DNA from 3 places in the Thioalbus denitrificans genome. Region 2 is predicted to be linked to each of the others. Evidence: predicted binding sites of a transcription regulator. Region 2 holds the regulator's gene; each other region holds the start of a gene.
The links. Region 2 encodes sigma-54, which starts transcription at its own class of promoters, with help from an activator protein. Its sites were predicted from a motif close to TGGCANGNTNCNTGCTT; they were not measured.
Positions count from the first base shown of each region.

Region 1: urtA (urea ABC transporter substrate-binding protein) is a predicted target of sigma-54. The motif match lies at 4,213-4,229, and genes of this name have one in related genera.
Region 3: nifV (homocitrate synthase) is a predicted target of sigma-54. The motif match lies at 2,091-2,107, and genes of this name have one in related genera.

Region 1 covers NZ_QPJY01000003.1:196,801-203,012, reverse strand. The annotation lists gene urtE (urea ABC transporter ATP-binding subunit UrtE) at 1-74, opposite strand, end outside; gene urtD (urea ABC transporter ATP-binding protein UrtD) at 88-837, opposite strand; gene urtC (urea ABC transporter permease subunit UrtC) at 834-1,931, opposite strand; gene urtB (urea ABC transporter permease subunit UrtB) at 1,933-2,832, opposite strand; gene urtA (urea ABC transporter substrate-binding protein) at 2,915-4,144, opposite strand; gene DFQ59_RS09215 (hypothetical protein) at 4,682-5,224, shown strand; gene uvrA (excinuclease ABC subunit UvrA) at 5,262-6,212, shown strand, end outside.
Region 2 covers NZ_QPJY01000003.1:52,979-59,190, forward strand. The annotation lists gene lptA (lipopolysaccharide transport periplasmic protein LptA) at 11-526, shown strand; gene lptB (LPS export ABC transporter ATP-binding protein) at 523-1,248, shown strand; gene DFQ59_RS08535 (RNA polymerase factor sigma-54) at 1,385-2,836, shown strand; gene hpf (ribosome hibernation-promoting factor, HPF/YfiA family) at 2,854-3,165, shown strand; gene ptsN (PTS IIA-like nitrogen regulatory protein PtsN) at 3,320-3,817, shown strand; gene hprK (HPr(Ser) kinase/phosphatase) at 3,783-4,709, shown strand; gene rapZ (RNase adapter RapZ) at 4,706-5,566, shown strand; gene DFQ59_RS08560 (PTS sugar transporter subunit IIA) at 5,563-5,982, shown strand; gene DFQ59_RS08565 (HPr family phosphocarrier protein) at 5,982-6,212, shown strand, end outside.
Region 3 covers NZ_QPJY01000002.1:409,631-415,842, reverse strand. The annotation lists gene DFQ59_RS06420 (hypothetical protein) at 1-90, opposite strand, end outside; gene cysE (serine O-acetyltransferase) at 96-839, opposite strand; gene nifV (homocitrate synthase) at 907-2,061, opposite strand; gene nifS (cysteine desulfurase NifS) at 2,306-3,514, opposite strand; gene nifU (Fe-S cluster assembly protein NifU) at 3,517-4,404, opposite strand; gene DFQ59_RS06395 (HesB/IscA family protein) at 4,441-4,764, opposite strand; gene DFQ59_RS06390 (hypothetical protein) at 5,048-5,794, shown strand; gene DFQ59_RS06385 (hypothetical protein) at 5,867-6,212, opposite strand, start outside.

The sequences.
Region 1 (6,212 bases), 140 kb from region 2:
TGCACGGTGAAGCTCACGTCGTGCACCACGTGGCTCTGGCCGTAGGCGACGTTGACGGATTCTGCGTTGAACATGTGGTGTCCCCGATCAGTGGCCCAGGTAGACCTCGATGACGCGCTCGTCCCGCTGAACGCTCTCGATGGAGCCCTCGCTGAGCAGCCGGCCCTGATGCAGCACGGTGACGCGGTGGGCGATGTTCTTGACGAACTCCATGTCGTGCTCGATGACGATCACGGCGCGGTTGCGGGTGATGCGGTTGAGCAGCTCGGCGGTCTGCTCGCGCTCCCGGGGACTCATGCCGGCCACCGGCTCGTCGAGCATCATCAGCTCCGGCTCCTGCATCAGCAGCATGCCGATCTCCAGCCACTGCTTCTGGCCGTGGCTGAGGGCGCCGGCCTCGGCATCGAGCCGGTCGCCGAGGAAGATGGCCTCGGCCACCTCGTCGATGCGCTCGCGCAGCTTCGCGTCGCGCTTGAAGAACAGCGAGGCGAACACGCCGTGGCTGCGCGGGTAGGAGATCTCCAGGTTCTCCGCCACCGAGAGGTTTTCGTAGATGGACGGGTTCTGGAACTTGCGCCCCACGCCGAGGCGCACGATCTCGTGCTCGCGCATGCGCGTCAGCTCGCGATCCCTGAAGCGGATGGAGCCGGCGGTGGCGCGGGTCTTGCCGCAGATGAGATCGAGCAGGGTGGTCTTGCCGGCGCCGTTGGGTCCGATGACCACCCGCAGCTCGTTGGGCGCCACGTAGAAGTTGAGGTCGTCCACCGCCCGGAAGCCGTCGAAGGAGACGCTGAGCCCCTCCACCTCGAGGATCATGTGCTCCTGGGGAGTGTTCATGCCCGGGCCTCCTCTGCCACGGCGGTGACCGGCAGGGCGCGGCCGCGCGGGCGAAGACGCTGGCGCAGGTTGTCCACCAGGCCGGCGAGGCCGTTGGGGAACACCATCACCACGGCGATGAACAGCGCGCCGATGAAGTAGAGCCACAGCTCCGGGAAGTTCTCCGAGAGGAAGGTCTTGCCGTAGCTCACCAGCAGCGTGCCGTAGACCGCGCCGATGACCGAGTAGCGCCCGCCGACCGCGGCGAACACCACCATCTCGATGGAGGGCACGATGCCCATCAGCGAGGGCGAGATGAGCCCCACCTGCAGGGTGAACATGGCCCCGCCGATGGCGGAGAACAGCGCCGCCACGCAGAAGACGAAGATCTTGAAGTTGGAGACGTCGAAGCCGGAGAAGCGGACCCGGTCCTCCTTGTCGCGCACCGCCACCAGCAGCTTGCCCAGGCGGCTGTCGAGGATGAAGCGGCTCGCCAGCAGCACGCCGATGAGCAGCGCCGCGTTGACGTAGTAGAGGGTGAGCTTGGCGCTCTCGCTGTAGAGGTCCCAGCCCAGCAGGGTGCTGAAGTTGGTGATGCCGTTGATGCCGCCGGTGAGCCCCTGCTGGCCGATGAACAGGATGGAGAGGATCCACGCCAGCGCCTGGGTGATGATGGCGAAGTAGACCCCGCCCACCCGGCGCTTGAACATGGCCGCGCCGATGAGCCAGGCCAGCAGCGTGGGCACCACGAAGATCGCCAGCAGCGTGAAGCCGAAGCTGTGGAAGGGCTGCCAGAAGGCCGGCAGCGACTCCAGGCTGTTCCACACCATGAAGTCCGGCAGCTCGGCGCCCGAGGACTCCAGCTTCAGGAACATGGCCATCAGGTAGCCGCCGAGGCCGAAGAAGATGCCCTGGCCGAGGCTGAGGATGCCGCCGTAGCCCCAGCACAGCACCAGCCCCACCGCTACGAAGGCGAAGGAGAGGTACTTGCCCGCCAGGTTGAGGCGGAAGGAGTCCAGGACGAGAGGCATCACCACCAGCAGCAGCGCGCCGAGCAGCAGCAGGTTGACCAGATCGCGGCGGCCGCCGGCGAATTGGAAGAGTCGTTCCAGCATGTCACTTCCTCACTTTCAGGCTGAGGAGTCCTTCCGGGCGGAAGAACAGGATCACCACGATGCCGAGCAGGGTGAGGACCTTGGCCATGGAGCCGCTGAGGAAGAACTCCATGGTCGACTGGGCCTCGGCGATGGTGAAGGCGGATACGATGGTGCCGATGAGGCTCTGCACGCCGCCGAACACCACCACCATGAAGGTATCCACGATGTAGAGCTGGCCGGTGCCGGGCCCGGTGGATCCGAGCAGGGTGAAGGCCGCGCCGGCGATGCCGGCCACCCCGGAGCCGATGGAGAAGGTGACGCGGTCCACCCGCTTGGTGTCGATGCCCACCGCGCCGCTCATCACCCGGTTCTGGGTCACGGCGCGGATGCGCAGGCCCCAGCGGCTGCGGAAGATGAACACGAACACCGCCAGGGTCACCAGCAGCGACAGGGCCATGACGAACAGGCCGTTGAGGGGGATCTCGATGGCGTCGGTGACTTGCCAGGCGCCCAGCAGCCAGTCGGGCATGGGCACCCCCACCTCGGGCGCGCCGAAGATGGTGCGGAAGCCCTGCTGCAGGATGAGGCTCAGACCCCAGGTGGCGAGCAGGGTGTCCAGCGGCCGCCGGTAGAGGTGCTGGATCATGAACCGTTCCATCAGGTTGCCGAAGGCGAAGGTCACCAGGAAGGCGAACACGATGGCGAAGATCAGGTAGGCCCCCATGAGGCCCGGGAGGTACTTCTCGAACACCACCGAGGTCAGGTAGGTGGTGTAGGCGCCCATGGCCATCAACTCGCCATGGGCCATGTTGATGACTCCCATGAGGCCGAAGATGATGGCCAGACCCAGGGCCATGAGCAGCAGCACCGAGAAGAGGCTCAGCCCGCTGAAGGCCTGCATGATGAGGATGTCACCCATGGTGAGACTCCCTCCGGAATGAATGTTCCTGAATGACGGTGGGGTGGCCGGCGCCCCGCCCGGGCGGGGCGCCGGTCAGGTTTTACAGCTCGGGGTAGGGGTTCGGCTCGATGAGGCCGGTCTCGTGGACGATGTCCATCAGGCCGTCGGCGCGGATCTGCCCGATGCGGGTGTACTTGTAGAGGTGGTGGTTGCTGTCGTGCAGCTTCACCATCCCCTCGGGCGCGTCGAGTTCCAGGCCCGCGGAGGCGGCGGCCACCTTCTCCACGTCGAAGCTGCCGGCCTTCTCCACGGCGGCCTTCCACAGGTAGGGGGCGATGTAGCCGGCCTCCATGGTGTCGCCGATGACGCGGTCCTCGCCGTACCGGGCCTTGAAGGCGGCCACGAATTTCCTGTTCGCCTCGTTGTCGACGGTCTGGAAGTAGCCCATGGGCACGTAGACGCCGGTGACGTTCTCGGCGCCGATGCCGCGCACCTCCTCCTCGGTGATGGCGAAGGCCATCAGCGTCTTGTTGCCGCCGTCGAGGCCGGCGGCCTTGAGCTGCTTGTAGAGGGCCACGTTGCTGCCGCCCACGATGGTGCTCAGGACCACGTCGGGCTTGCGCAGCTTGATCTTGTTGATGATGGAGCCGAACTGGGTGTGGCCCAGCGGGGCGTACTCCTCGGCCACCACCTTGCCGCCCAGGCGCTCGATCACCTTCTTGGCGATCTTGTTGGTGGTGCGCGGCCAGATGTAGTCGGAGCCGAGCAGGTAGAAGGTCTTGGCGCCCTTCTCCTTGATCAGCCACTCCACCGCGGCGATGTTCTGCTGGGTGGCCTCCTGGCCGGTGTAGATGATGTTGGGCGACTGCTCCAGCCCCTCGTAGTAGGTGGGGTAGTAGAGCAGCCCCTTGCCGCGCTCGAACACCGGCAGCACCGCCTTGCGCGAGGCGGAGGTGTAGCAGCCGAACACGGCGGCGGCCTTGTCGCTGCCGAGCAGCTTGTTGGCCTTCTCGGCGAAGGTGGGCCAGTCGCTGGCTCCGTCCTCCACCACCACCTTGATCTGGCGGCCGAGCACGCCGCCGGCGGCGTTGATCTCGTCGATGGCCAGCTTCTCGGCGTCCACCACCGAGGACTCGGTGATGGCGATGGTGCCGCTCAGGGAGTGGAGGATGCCGACGGTGACGCTGGCGTCGTCCACGGCCAGGCCGGTGGTGTTCACCGCGGCGGTGGCCGGCGCGGCCTGGGCGCCCTGGGCAAGGGAGAGGGCCATCGCCGCGGCGAGGCCGGTTTTCGCGATGCGTGACAGGAATCGTCGGGTGGGTGTGTGCATTGTCGCCTCCAGTGGGGTTTCGAAGTGCCGCTCCGGTGTGTCACCGATGGCGGCGTTCCCGGCTCGAAGTGCAAGCGGTGTGCCAGCCCCGCTCGGGTGCCGGGCACGGGGCGCCAGGGGAATTTCCCGTCTTCGGCGAGCGTCCGGGAAGGGATTCAATGGCTTAGTGACGCGAGGGGTGGGGGTTGCGAATGTCTGGAAACGGGGTGACAACCGCCAACAGGAGGGGGGAGAAGATGTTTCGGTTCGGATTGAAAGCGGGAACAAGCGGTAATCCGCACCGGTTTGGGGAGGCGTGCACGGCAGGCCGTTTGTCAATCGGCCGGGCGCTGGCGTGGGTATCAGGATGGCGAATGTCAGGGTGGCATGGTCGACTACAGGCGGTCGGGCCCGGCCGGTACCGGCCGCCGTTCGTAAGAACGGGCCGCGGGACGGGCCGCCCCATCGTGGTGCGGGGTCCGGACATTGGCTCCGATGGGGTAACCGACCGGCGAACCGGGTTATGATCCCGTGGCCCAGGAACCCCGAAGGACCGCCATGCGACCCACGACCCGCTTCTCCGCCCTCCTCTACCGCCTCAGCGGCTGGCTGCGCTGCCGGATCATCAACGGCCACCACGGCGAGCCCTACCTGGAGCGCTACCATCTGCTGCGCCTGCCCGGCGGCGGCGGGGTCTATCTCCACCGCTTCGTGGCCAGCGATCCCGACCGCGGCCTGCACGACCACCCCTGGCCGTGGGCGCTGAGCTGGGTGCTGGCGGGCGGCTACCGCGAGCTGCTGCTGGCCCCGGCGGAGGCGGGCGAGCGGGTGGTGGAGCGGCCGGTGCGGCCGGGGCGCTTCAACCGCATCGGCGGCGGCGACTTCCACCGGGTGGTACTGCCCGAGGGGGGCGAGGCCTGGACCCTGTTCATGCATGGCGGCAAGTGCAGGGACTGGGGCTTCCTGCGACTCGACGGGGAGGGCCGGCGCCGCTACCGGCCCCACGAGTCGGTCTCCGCCGAGGGTAGCCACTACCACTGGTGGAAGCGCGCCCCGCGCGGGCGGGCGCTGCGCCGGTCCACGGCCGCGGCCCGCGCCTGATTCCCGCCGCCGACACCCATCCTCCCTGTGAACAGCCATGGCCGATGACTGCATCCGGGTGGTGGGCGCCCGGCAGAACAACCTCAAGGACCTGACCCTCGAGCTGCCCCTCAACGAGTTCATCGTGGTGACCGGGCCGAGCGGATCGGGCAAGTCCTCGCTCGCCTTCGACACCGTCTACGCCGAGGGCCAGCGCCGCTACGTGGAGACCTTCTCCCCCTACGCGCGGCAGTTCCTCGACCGCATGGACAAGCCCGGCGTGGACCGCATCGACGGCATTCCCCCGGCCATCGCCATCGACCAGACCAACCCGGTGCGCACCTCCCGCTCCACCGTGGGCACCATGACCGAGCTCAACGATCACCTGAAGCTGCTCTTCGCCCGGGCGGCGCGGCTCTACTGCGGCGGCTGCGGGCGCCCGGTGGTGCGCGACGATCCCGACAGCGTCTACCGCCAGCTCATGGAGGGGGCGGAGGCGGACGCCGGGGGCCGCGGCCCGGCGGTGGCGGTCACCTTCCCCCTCACCGTGCCGGAGAACTTCACCACGGAGGAGGTGGAGCGGCTGCTGGCGGCCCAGGGCTACACCCGCATCCAGCGCTGCGAGGGCAGCCGGCTCACGGTGGTGCAGGACCGGGTGCGGCTGGAGCCGGGGCGCCGGGACCGCATCGTCGAGGCCCTGGAGCAGGCCTTCGCCCACGGCCACGGCCGCCTGGCGGTGGAGTCCATCGGGGCGGAGGGGGACGGCGTCCGGCGCTTCTCCACCGATCTCCACTGCCCCGACTGCGACCGCCACTACCACGATCCCCTCCCCAGCCACTTCTCCTTCAACTCGCCGGTGGGCGCCTGCGAGACCTGCCGCGGCTTCGGCCGCACCATGGGCATCGACTACGCCCTGGTGGTGCCGGACGGGGAGAAGAGCCTGGCCGGGGGGGCGGTGAAGCCCTGGCAGACCGACAGCTACTACGAGTGCCAGGCGGACCTGGAGCGC
Region 2 (6,212 bases):
ACCGCCAAGAGTGAAGCAGTACACCAGTGTACTGCTGCTGCTCCTCGCCCTGCCGGGGGCGGCCCTGGCCCTGTCCGGCGACAGCGACAAGCCCATCAGCCTCGAGGCCGACCAGGCGGAGCTGAACGAGGCCACGGGCGTCAGCACCTATACCGGGCGGGTGGTCCTGACCCAGGGCAGCATCGAGCTGCACGCCGACCGGCTGGTGGTCCACGCCGCCGGCGGCGAGCTGTCCCAGATTACCGCCACCGGCAACCCGGTGCGTTTCCGCCAGCGCCCCGAGGGCCGGAACAAGGACGTGACCGCCGAGGCGAAGAAGCTGGAATACCAGGGCAAGAGCCGCATGCTGGTGCTCATCGGCGAGGCGAAGGTGACCCAGGGGCGCAATACGTTCAGCGGGCAGCGTATTGAATATGACCTGCAGCGCGAGTCGGTGCTGGCCACCGGCGGCAGCGGCGAGGGCGGCAAGCCGGGCCGGGTGCAGATGACCATCGTCCCCTCCAGGGGCGGCGACAGCAAGCAATGAGCGTCCTGGAAACCCGCGGGCTGGGCAAACGCTACGGCGCCCGCGAGGTGGTCCGCGATGTCTCCCTGCGGGTGGAGAGCGGCGAGGTGGTGGGCCTGCTGGGCCCGAACGGCGCCGGCAAGACCACCTGCTTCTACATGATCGTGGGCCTGGTGCGCTGCGACAGCGGCGCCATCACCATGGATGGAGCCGACCTGACCCGGGAGCCCATGCACATTCGCGCCCGGCGCGGCATCGGCTACCTGCCCCAGGAAGCCTCGGTATTCCGCAAGCTCACCGTCGAGCAGAACATCATGGCCATCCTGGAGCTGCGCCGGGATCTCACGCCCGGCAAGCGCCGGCGGCTCGCCGACAGCCTCATGCACGAGTTCCACGTGGGCCATCTCCACGACAATCTCGGCATCAGCCTCTCCGGCGGCGAGCGGCGGCGGGTGGAGATTGCCCGGGCGCTGGCGACCGAGCCCCGCTTCATCCTGCTGGACGAGCCCTTCGCCGGCGTGGACCCCCTCTCGGTACTCGATATCCAGCGCATCATCAGCCACCTGCGCGACCGCGGCATCGGGATCCTGATTACCGACCACAACGTCCGCGAGACCCTCGGCATCTGCGACCGCGCCTACATCATGAGCAACGGCAACGGCATCGCCCACGGCACGCCGGCCGAAATCCTCGACAACAGCCAGGTCCGGGACGTCTACCTGGGCCACGAGTTCCGCCTGTGACTTCCCGCCTCCCCGGTCGCGGGGATACCCGCGCGGCCCGTGCCCCTATCTGCACGGCATGTTATTTGCGTTACAATCCGGACATAACGACAACGGATACCGGATATCCGTTTACGCCTAGACGACGACGCGCCGTATGAAACCCTCCATTCAGCTCCGGCTGAGCCAGCAACTCACCATGACGCCGCAGCTGCAGCAGGCCATCAAGCTGCTGCAGCTCTCAGCGCTCGACCTGCAGATGGAGGTCCAGGAGGCGCTGGAGACCAATCCCATGCTGGAGCTGGCGGAGGACGAGGTCGAAGCGTCGGGTGAGGCGGAGGCGCCATCGACGTCGGGCAGCGAGGCCGAGGACCGCGACCTCGACCTCGAGCGCAACGACGCGGACATTCCCGCGGACCTCCCGGTGGACAGCGCCTGGGACGACATCTACGACGTGCCCAGCAGCAATTCCGGGCCCGACGAGGGTGACGAGCAGGAGTTCGCCAATGTCAGCCATGGGGGCGAGTCGCTCCAGGAGCACCTCCTCTGGCAGGCCAGCCTCGCCCATTTCAACGACCGCGACCTGGAACTGGCCCGGCTGCTCATCGACGCCATCGACGAACGCGGCTACCTCGGCGCCACGCTGGAGGAGCTCCTGGCCAGCCTCGACCCCGAGTTCGAGGTGGAGCTCGACGAGCTGGAGGCGGTCCTGCACCGCATCCAGACCTTCGACCCCCTCGGGGTGGGCGCCCGCAACCTGGGCGAATGCCTGTCCCTGCAGCTGCGCCAGCTGCCCGCCGCCACGCCCTGGCGCAGCGAGGCGCTGAACCTGGTGGAAAACCACCTGGAACTGCTGGGCTCCCGCGACTACGCCCAGGTCCAGCGGCGGATGAAGATCAGCGAGGACGAGCTGCGCGAGGTCATCCAGCTGATCCAGACCCTCAACCCCCGCCCCGGCAACGAGGTGGGCGGCGAGGAGCCCCAGTACGTGGTGCCGGATGTCACCGTGCGCAAGCACCGGGGCAGCTGGCTGGTGGAGCTCAACCCGGAGGCCTCCCCGCGACTGCGCGTGAACCCCAGCTACGCCGCCCTCGTGCGCCGGGCCGACAACAGCCAGGACAACAACTTCCTGCGCACCCAGTTGCAGGAGGCGCGCTGGTTCCTGAAGAGCATCCAGAGCCGCAACGAGACCCTGCTGAAGGTGGCCACCTGCATCGTGGAGCACCAGCGCGGCTTCCTGGAGCACGGCGAGGAGGCCATGAAGCCCCTCGTCCTGCACGACATCGCCGAAGCGGTGGAGATGCACGAGTCCACCATCTCCCGGGTCACCACCCAGAAGTACATGCTCACCCCCCGTGGTATCTTTGAGCTGAAATACTTCTTCTCCAGCCACGTCAGTACGGCGAGCGGAGGCGAGGCCTCCTCCACGGCGATCCGGGCGCTCATCAAGAAGCTCATCGCCGCCGAGCACCCGTCCAAGCCGCTCAGCGACAGCAAGATCGCAAAAATCCTGTCTGATCAGGGAGTCAATGTGGCACGCAGGACCATCGCAAAGTACCGCGAGGTCATGGCGATACCGCCATCAAACGAAAGAAAGCGCCTGCTATAAGGCTTAAGGAGTCAGCTATGCAGACCAACATCACCGGTCATCACGTCGACATCACCCCGGCACTGCGCGACTATGTGAACTCGAAGCTGGAGAAGGTCGAACGCCATTTCGACAACATCACCAACGTGCACGTGATCCTGGGCGTGGAGAAGCTGCGGCAGAAAGCCGAGGCCACCATCCATCTGAGCGGGGCCGAACTGTACGCCGACGCCGAGCACGATGACATGTACGCGGCCATCGATGCCCTGGTGGACAAGCTCGACCGGCAGGTGAAGAAGCACAAGGAAAAGTCCCAGGCTCACAACCACGAGAGCGCCAAGCGCGCCTGAGCCCGGAACCGGGGAGGGCTGACGGGGCCGGCGGCCCCGTCAGCCCCGTCCCGGACTCGAACCCACGACAACCGCGGCGGACCCGGACCGAGACCAGTGAGAGACGCCAGACGATTGAAATCGAACGGATCGCCCCGCACAGTGACGAATCACCATGCACCTGCGTGACATCCTGACCCTCGAACGCACCGCGACCGACGTCATCGCCGGCAGCAAGAAGCGCGCGCTGGAATTCCTCGGCGGCCTGGCGGCGACTGACGAGCCGGAGCTGGACCCCACCGAGGTGTTCGAGAGCCTCATCGCCCGCGAGCGCCTCGGCAGCACCGGCATCGGCCACGGTATCGCCATTCCCCACGGACGGCTGAAGAACAGCGACCACGTCATCGGCGCGCTGGCGCACCTGCAGGAGCCCATCGACTTCGACGCCATCGACGACAAGCCGGTGGACCTGCTGTTCGCGCTGCTGGTGCCCGAGAACGCCACCGAGGAGCACCTCGAGGTCCTGGCACGGCTGGCCCAGCTGTTCAGCGACGAAGAGGCCCGGCAACGGCTGCGCGAGGCACCCGACGCGGCAGCGCTGCTCCAGACGATCCTGAGTTACGAGGCCGCCGAAACGGATGCCCCGGACGATCAGCATACAAAACCTGTTTGAAGTCCAGCAGGAGAATCTCTGCCTCACCTGGATTGCCGGCCAGGCCGGCGGCGAACGTTCCCTGAGCCTCCCGGATCTCCCCGTGACCGGGCTCGCGGGCTTCTACAACCCGATACATCCCCACGCGATTCCCCTGCTGACCGACGCCGAGCTGGCGTGGCTGGAGCGGGAGGCGGATCCGGCCCGGGATCCGTTCGCGGCACCGGCGGTCCTCGCCATCCTGACGGGGGACGGCGCGCCCCCGCCCCGGCTGGTGGAGCACGCGGAGCGGAGCGGATTTCCCCTGTTCAGCTCCCGCCTGGAACCCCGGCGGCTGATCAACCGTCTCAACTTCTATCTCACCCAGTCCCTCTCGGCGCGCATCACCGTCCACGGCGTGTTCATGGAGGTGCTGGGCGCCGGTGTGCTGCTCAGCGGCGAGAGCGGCATCGGCAAGAGCGAACTGGCCCTCGCCCTGCTCAGCCGCGGGCACCGGCTCATCGCCGACGATGCCCCGGAGTTCGCCAATACCGTTCCGCGCATGCTGGTGGGCTACTGCCCGGAGCCGCTGCACGACTTCCTTGAAGTTCGCGGACTGGGCATACTCAACGTGCGGGCCATGTTCGGCGACAGCGCCCTGGCACCGGAGCATGTACTGGACCTGGTGATACACCTCAAGGAGATGGAAGGCCATGAACTCGCGGCCATCGACCGGCTGCACGGCGTCCAGCGCCGCCGCGAAATGCTCGGCATCGAGGTGCCCGAGGTGACCATTCCGGTGGCGGAGGGACGCAACCTGGCGGTGCTGGTGGAGGCCGCCGTGCGCAACGAGCTGCTCAAGAGCCGGGGCTACGACGCCGGCACCGAGTTCATCGAACGCCAGCGGGCCCACATCGAGCGGGGACCGGCATGAACCTGGTGGTCATCAGCGGTCTGTCGGGCTCGGGCAAGAGCATCGCCCTGCAGACCCTGGAGGACCTGGAGTACTACTGCGTGGACAACCTCCCGGTCGGCCTGCTGCCGGCCCTGGCCGAGCAGCTCAGCGAAGCCGGCGCCCTGCCCCGCGGCGGGCGGACCGCGGTGAGCATCGACGCGCGCAACCTGCCCGCCGACCTGGCCCGCTTCCCGGAGATCCTGGCCGCGGTCAAGGCCCGCGGCCTGGGCTGTCAGATCATCTTCCTCGACGCCGAAAACCCGGTGCTGCTGAAGCGCTTCAGCGAAACCCGCCGGCGCCATCCCCTGAGCCGCGGCGACCTGCCCCTGCGCGAGGCCATCGACCGCGAGCGGGAGCTGCTCGGCTCCATCGCCTCCCTGGCCGATCTGCGGGTGGACACCAGCGCGCTCAACATCTACCAGCTGCGCGACATCATCCGCGAACGGGTGGCGGGCAAGCGGATCGGGGAACTGTCGCTGCTGTTCCAGTCCTTCGGCTACAAGCGCGGCATCCCCACCGATACCGACATCGTCTTCGACGTGCGCTGCCTGCCCAACCCCTACTGGGAGCCGACCCTGCGCCGGCTCACCGGCGAAGACGCGGAGGTCATCGCGTTTCTGGAGGCGCACCCGGAGGTGAACGCCATGTACAACCAGATCCGCGACTTTCTGGAATACTGGATCCCGGCCTTCGAGACCAACAACCGCAGCTACCTCACGGTCTCCATCGGCTGCACCGGAGGCCACCACCGTTCCGTCTACCTGGTCTCGCGCCTGTCCCGCCATTTCCGCGGCCAGCGCGACAACGTACAGACCCGCCACAGGGAGCTCTCATGACTGTCGGACTCCTGGTGATCACCCACAACCGCATCGGCGAGGAGCTGCTCTCCAGCGCCGTCGGCACCCTGGGCATCTGCCCGCTCTGCACCGAGACGCTGGTGGTCCGCTCCGACTGCGACCCCGACCAGCTGCGGGAAGAGGCCCGGGCCCAGCTGCAGCGCCTGGACCAGGGCGACGGCGTGCTGGTGCTCACCGACATCTACGGCTCCACGCCGAGCAACATCGCCCACTCCCTGCTCGACCCGAAAGGGGTGCGGGTGGTTTCCGGCGTGAACCTGCCCATGCTCCTGCGGGTTCTCAACTACCCCCAGCTCAATCTCGACGAACTGGCCCAGAAGGCCCTGAGCGGCGGGCGCGACGGCATCATCGACTGCTGCCCGGAGGAGAAACGCGCACCCCGCGCCCTGCCCTGATGCCCACCCTGCAGACCACCATCATCAACAAGCTGGGCCTGCACGCCCGCGCCGCCGCCAAGTTCGTCAAGACCGCCTCCGCCTTCGAATCCAGCGTCACCCTGCGCCGCGGCGAGCGCGAGGTGAACGGCAAAAGCATCCTCGGCGTGATGATGCTCGCCGCCAGCCGCGGCACCGAGGTGGAGATCGACGCCGAGGGCCCCGACGCCGACGCCGCCCTCGAAGCCCTC
Region 3 (6,212 bases), on a different contig from region 2:
GGCCGCGGCCTCCTGCAGCAACCGCTCCGGCTCGTCGCCCAGCGGGGCGTCGAAATACATAGCCTGGCCTTCGAAATCGAGCAGATCCATGACGGTCATCCTCGCGTCGGTTCCCGCGATACGCCCCCACTGGCGGGGGTCGCGGTCTCACACAGTTCCATTGCGTTGCACTCGTCGCAGTCCTCGACCGGCATCGCGCCTGATCCTGCCTGGCGTTGCTCCAGGATGCGGATCCGGTCCAGCAGGCAGGTGATGGCGCTGGCGACCGGATCGGGTATCAGGTGATGGTTGAGGTCCACGCCGTAGGGGTTGGGACGGCTCTCGCCGCGGTGACGCACCACCCGTGCCGGGATGCCGACCACCGTCCGCCGGGCGGGCACATCGGCGATGACCACCGAGTTGGCGCCGACCCGGCAACGCTCGCCCACGGTGATGGGGCCGAGAATCTTGGCGCCTGCGCCGACCACCACGCCGTCCTCCAGGGTGGGATGGCGCTTGCCCTTGCTCCAGGAAGTACCGCCCAGGGTGACGCCGTGGTAGAGCGTGACGTCGTCGCCCACCTCCGCGGTTTCGCCGATGACCACGCCGCAGCCGTGATCGATGAAGAAGCGCCGGCCGATGGTGGCGCCGGGATGGATCTCGATGTGGGTCCAGCTCCGCACCACGAAGGCGAGGAAGCGGGCCAGGTAGCGGAAGTTGCGCCGCCACAGGCGGTGGGCGATGCGGTGCACGAGGATGGCATGAAGGCCCGGGTAGGTGGTGAGCACCTCGAAGCGCGTGCGTGCCGCCGGGTCGCGCTCGAAGACGCAGGCCAGGTCCTCCCGGAGCTGGCTGAGCAGCGTGATGCGCTCGTTGCAGACGGGGCGTTCCAGCAGGGCGGTCTGGTCCGTGCTCATGACACTCTCCTCAGTGGCCCACCGCCAGCGGCAGCGGCTCGAGCAGCTCGGCGTAGAAGGCGTGCAGGTCCTCCGCTTCGGGCGCGCGCTTGGCATCCATGGTGAAGCGCCGCACGCGCCCGAGGATGAGGGCCGCCTGCTCGCGGGTCAGGGCGATGCCGAGTTCGCCGTAGGCGCGGATGACGCCGTGGGTGCCCGAGTGCTTGCCCAGCACCAGGCGGTGGCTGCGGCCCAGCTCCTGCGGATCCACGCCCTGGTAGTTGAGCGGGTCCTTGAGCAGGCCGTCCACGTGGATGCCCGCCTCGTGGGTGAAGACGCCGTCGCCCACCAGGCTCTTGTGCCAGCCGATGGCGCGGCCCGAGGCGCGGGCCACCAGCGCCGAGAGCTCGCCGTAGTGGCGCAGGTCCACGTGGGTATCGATGCCGTAGAGGCGGCGCAGGCCCAGGGCCACCTCCTCCAGGGGGGCGTTGCCGGCGCGCTCGCCGAGGCCGTGAACCGTGGTATTGGCGTGGGTGGCGCCGCCGAGCACGGCGGCGAAGGTGTTGGCGGTGGCCAGCCCCAGGTCGTCGTGGGTGTGCACCTCCAGCTCCAGATCCACCGCCGCGCGCAGGGCGCGGAAGCGCTCCAGCATACCGAAGGGCTCCATGATGCCGAGGGTGTCGGCGAAGCGCAGACGGCGGGCGCCGGCGCGCTGGGCCGTCTCGGCCACCCGCAGCAGGAAGTCGCTGTCGGCCCGGGAGGCATCCTCGCCGCCCACGCAGACCTCCAGGCCGGTGTCGAGGGCGGCCCGCACCTGGCGGTCCACCTCGGCGAGGACCCAGTCGCGGTCGCGGCCGAGCTTGTGGCGGATCTGCTGGTCGGAGACCGGCATGGAGAGGTCCACCATCTGCACCCCGAGACCCATGCAGCTCCAGAGGTCGTCGGCGCGCATGCGGCTCCAGACCAGCAGCCGGGCGTTGAGCCCGAGGGCAGCCACCGCCCGGATGGCCTCGCGCTCCTCCCTGCCCATGGCCGGGATGCCGATCTCCAGCTCCGGCACGCCCACCGCGTCGAGGCCGCGGGCGATGGCGAGCTTCTCCTCCAGGGTGAAGGCCACGCCCGCGGACTGCTCTCCGTCGCGCAGGGTGGTGTCGTCGATTGTCAGGGTCCGGCTGGTTGGCTGCATGGTGCTTCCCTCGCTGTCCGTATGAGTGTTAGCAACAGCCGTGCCAGCATCCATGCCAACATAAAAACAATGGGTTGGGCGTTCACCTCGGCCGTATTGGCCGGTTTGCGACAGACAACCGGGCAGGCGCTGTAGGGGTTGGCACATATCGCCCTGAAGCGGGTCGCTGCCTCCGCCAACGGCCGACCGGACAAAAAAAACGACCGCCGGTGGCAGACCGGCGGTCGCAACAGGGAGAGACACGTCAGGCGTAGGCGGGGGCGAAGGCCTTCTCCGGCTCGCTGACCGGGCCGTCCTCGCCCCAGTAGGGGGAGAGCTTGCGCAGCTGGGCGATCACCGGGGGTACGGACTCGATGACCCGCTCCACCTCCTCCGGCGTGTTGTAGCGGGAGAGGGAGAAGCGGATGGTGCCGTGGGCCGCGGTGAACGGGATGTCCATGGCGCGCATGACATGGGAGGGCTCCAGCGACCCGGAGGTGCAGGCGGAGCCGGAGGAGGCGGCGATGCCCTGCTTGTTGAGCAGCAGCAGGATCGCCTCGCCCTCCACGTACTCGAAGGCGATGTTGAGGGTGTTGGGGAGGCGGTTGGCCGGGTCGCCGGTGACGAAGCAGTTGGGCACCGCCGCGAGGACGCCCTCCTGCAGCCGATCGCGCATGGCGCCCACGAAGATATTCTCGTAGTCCAGGTGCTCCAGGGCCAGCTCCGCGGCCTTGCCCAGGCCGATGATGGAGGTGACGTTCTCGGTGCCGGCCCGGCGGCCGCGCTCCTGATGGCCACCGCGCAGCAGCGGGCGGAAGCGCACCCCGCGGCGCAGATACAGTACCCCCACCCCCTTGGGCGCATGGAGCTTGTGGCCGGAGAGCGAGAGCATGTGGATCTTGCTGTCGGCCAGGTGGATGGGCACCTTGCCCGCCACCTGCACCGCGTCGGTGTGGAACAGCACCCCGGCGCTGTCGGCAAGCTCGGCCATCTCCTCCACCGGGAACAGGGTGCCGGTCTCGTTGTTGGCCCACATCACCGAGACCACCGCCACCCGGTCCGAAAGCAGGCGGATGTACTCCTGCATATCGAGCCGCCCCTTGCCGTCCACCTTCAGGCGGTGGACCGTGTAGCCCTCCTTCTCCAGGTGCTCGCACAGGCTCAGCACCGCCGGGTGTTCCACGGTGGTGGTGATGATCTCGCGCCGCTCCGGCTGGGCGCGCAGCGCCGAGAGGATGGCGGTGGAGTCCGATTCGGTGCCGCAGGAGGTGAAGATGATCTCCGAGTCGTGCTCGGCCCCGAGCAGCGCCTGCACCTGCCGGCGCGCCTGCTTGAGCGCCATGCCCACCTTGTTGCCGAAGCTGTGCAGCGAGGAGGGGTTGCCGAACTGCTCGGTGAAGTAAGGCAGCATCGCCTCCACCACCTCGGGTGCCACCATGGTGGTGGCGTTGTTGTCCAGGTAGATGTCGCTCATGTTCAGAGCCCTCCCGCTTCCGCGGCCAGACGGGCGGACGCCGGCATGACCTTGACGAACTCGCCCAACTCCTCGGTGAGCTGCTGCTGGATGCCGCCCAGCGTCGTCGCGGCCATCTGGCAGCCGGCACAGGCGCCTTTCATGTTCACGTAGATATTCCGGCCCTCCACGTCCACCAGTTCCACGTCGCCATGGTCCATCTGCAGCCGCGGGCGCAGGGACTCGATGATCATCTCGATGCGGCGGATGCGCTGGATGTTGGTGAGCCTGCCGCTCGCGGCCGCCACCTTGGAGGGGGCGCTGGGGTCGAAGGCCTCGCCCTGCTCCGCCAGGACCTTCACCAGAATCTCCTCGATCCCCTCATGGCAGGCCGCGCAGCCGCCGCCTGCCTTGGTGTAGTGGGTCACGTCCTCCACGGTGCGCAGGCCGTTGGCGCGGATGGTGTCCTCGATGAGCACGGCGTCCACGGCGAAGCACTTGCAGATGAGCGCCCCCTCCTCGTGGTCGTCGCTCCAGATCTCGCCGCGGTAGTTGGCCACCGCCGCCTGCAGCGCCTCACGGCCCATCACCGAGCAGTGCATCTTCTCCGGCGGCAGACCGTCGAGGTAGTCGGCGATGTCCTGGTTGGAGACCTTGAGGGCGTCATCCAGCGTCATGCCGGTAATGATCTCGGTAAGCGCCGAGCTCGAGGCGATGGCCGACCCGCAGCCGAAGGTCTGGAACCCCGCGGCCTCGATCACCTCCGTTTCCGGGTTCACCTTGAGCATCAGGCGCAGGGCATCGCCGCAGCTGATGGAGCCCACGTCGCCCACCCCGTTGGCATTCTCCACCGGACCCGCATTGCGGGGGCTGAAGAAGTGCTCCTTGACCTTGTCCGAGTAGTCCCACATGGTCTCTCTCCCGGTATATGCTTGGATCCCGCCGGTTCAGGCGGTGAACGAGGACCCGCAGCCGCAGCTGTGGGAGGCGTTCGGGTTGACGAACTTGAAGCCGCTCCCCTCGAGGCCGTCCAGGAAGTCGACGGTGGTGCCCTTCAGATAGGGGGCGCTCAGGGGGTCCACGTAGACCGTCACGGGACCGCAGGTCACCTCGAAGTCCTCGGCCTCCTTATCCGCCACCAGGTTCATGCTGTACTGGAGGCCGGAGCAGCCGCCGCCCACCACGGCCAGGCGCAGGCCGCTCACCGGTTCTTCGGAACCCTGGATGAAACGGCGGATGGCCTTCTGGGCGCTTTCGGTCAGGGTGAGCATCGATTCATCTCCTTGTGGCAGGTGTGAATTGCCTGATTCGTGCCGAGGGTTCTGCAACGCCTGTGCCACTTGCTTGGAAATAATGCAACGTATTGATTGTTATCAGCTCATGTGCTGATCACGACCCCGGCGGGCGTTGTTGCAAACCCTACATAACGGCTCGAAGCCTTCAAAACCACATTCAAAAAAGGGAGAAGAGGATGACACTCGATCAGCGCCAGCCCGGCGATCTCGCCTACGCCGTCACAGAGACTCACCGTTAGTTACCTGCCGGTCCCAAACGATGCCTGACCGATATTCGAGAATCTTCCTGCTGAGCCACATGCGCGCCTATACCAGCCTGGCGGGACACATTCTTGGATCCAACCCGGCCATCAACGGCTATTTCGAGATGCACCTCGGCTACGAGGATGCGGGGGCCCTCGATCGCCAACTCGCCGAGTACAGGAAGCATGAAGACCTCAAGGACGGCAGCCGGTACCTCTTCGACAAGCTGTTGCACAATGACTACCGCTTGCTGCCGGAACGGCTTGGTCAGGCGCGGCTGAAGATCCTGGTCGGGATACGGCCGCCGGAACCCACCCTGAAGAGCATCGTGGACCTGTTTGAACGCAAGGGGGGGAACGAGGCCTACGCATCGCCCGAGGCGGCAACGCGCTACTACACGGAAAGACTCGAGTGGCTGGCCGATTTCTGCCGCGCCAGAGCCGGTGCGTACTTCTATTTTGACGCCGAGCTGTTTCGCGCCCGGCCCCAGGCCCTGCTCACCGCCCTGTCAAACTGGCTCGAGCTGGAGGAGCCCTTGAGCGGGCACTATCAGGTGTTCAGCCAGACCGGCAAGGCGCGCAGGGGTGATTCGTCCGCGTTCATCCACCGGGGAGAGATCGCCAGAGGGGGGGCGGACTACCCTCACGTCCGCATTCCACGACAGCTGCTGGACCAGGCGCAGGCGACCTACCTGCGTTGCCGGCGGCAGATGGTCGAGTTCGCCGCGGACGCCATCCTCCTGGAGGCATCGTCGCCTCCCTGAGTTCGTGAACAGCTTCACGCCTGGAGGCACAGCCAGCGGCTCTGAAAGTGCCGCCGGGAGTGGCGCAGCATACTAGGCGAAGAGGCTGTCCCAGGCATCGCGCTCCGAACGGTAACGGATGAGCGCAGCGACGATCTGCTCCCGGCGCCGGGCACGGTGCGCCGCGGACCGGATCTGCTGCCATGCAGGCGACCGCTCGCCGAAGTTGCTGCGGATGCTGGTGATGAATACCTCCGCCTGGGCCATGGCTGGCTCCAGCACCGCCCGCCCCTGCCACCAGTGGCCCTCGTCGAAGACCAGCGCCCGGAGCCGCTCCAGCTTCTGCGCCACGGCCTGGTGCTTCTCCTCGTAGAGGGCGAGCAGCTCCGCCTCCTTGCGTCCGATGATCCCGCGCACCAGCGCCTCGGGAAAGGGCCGC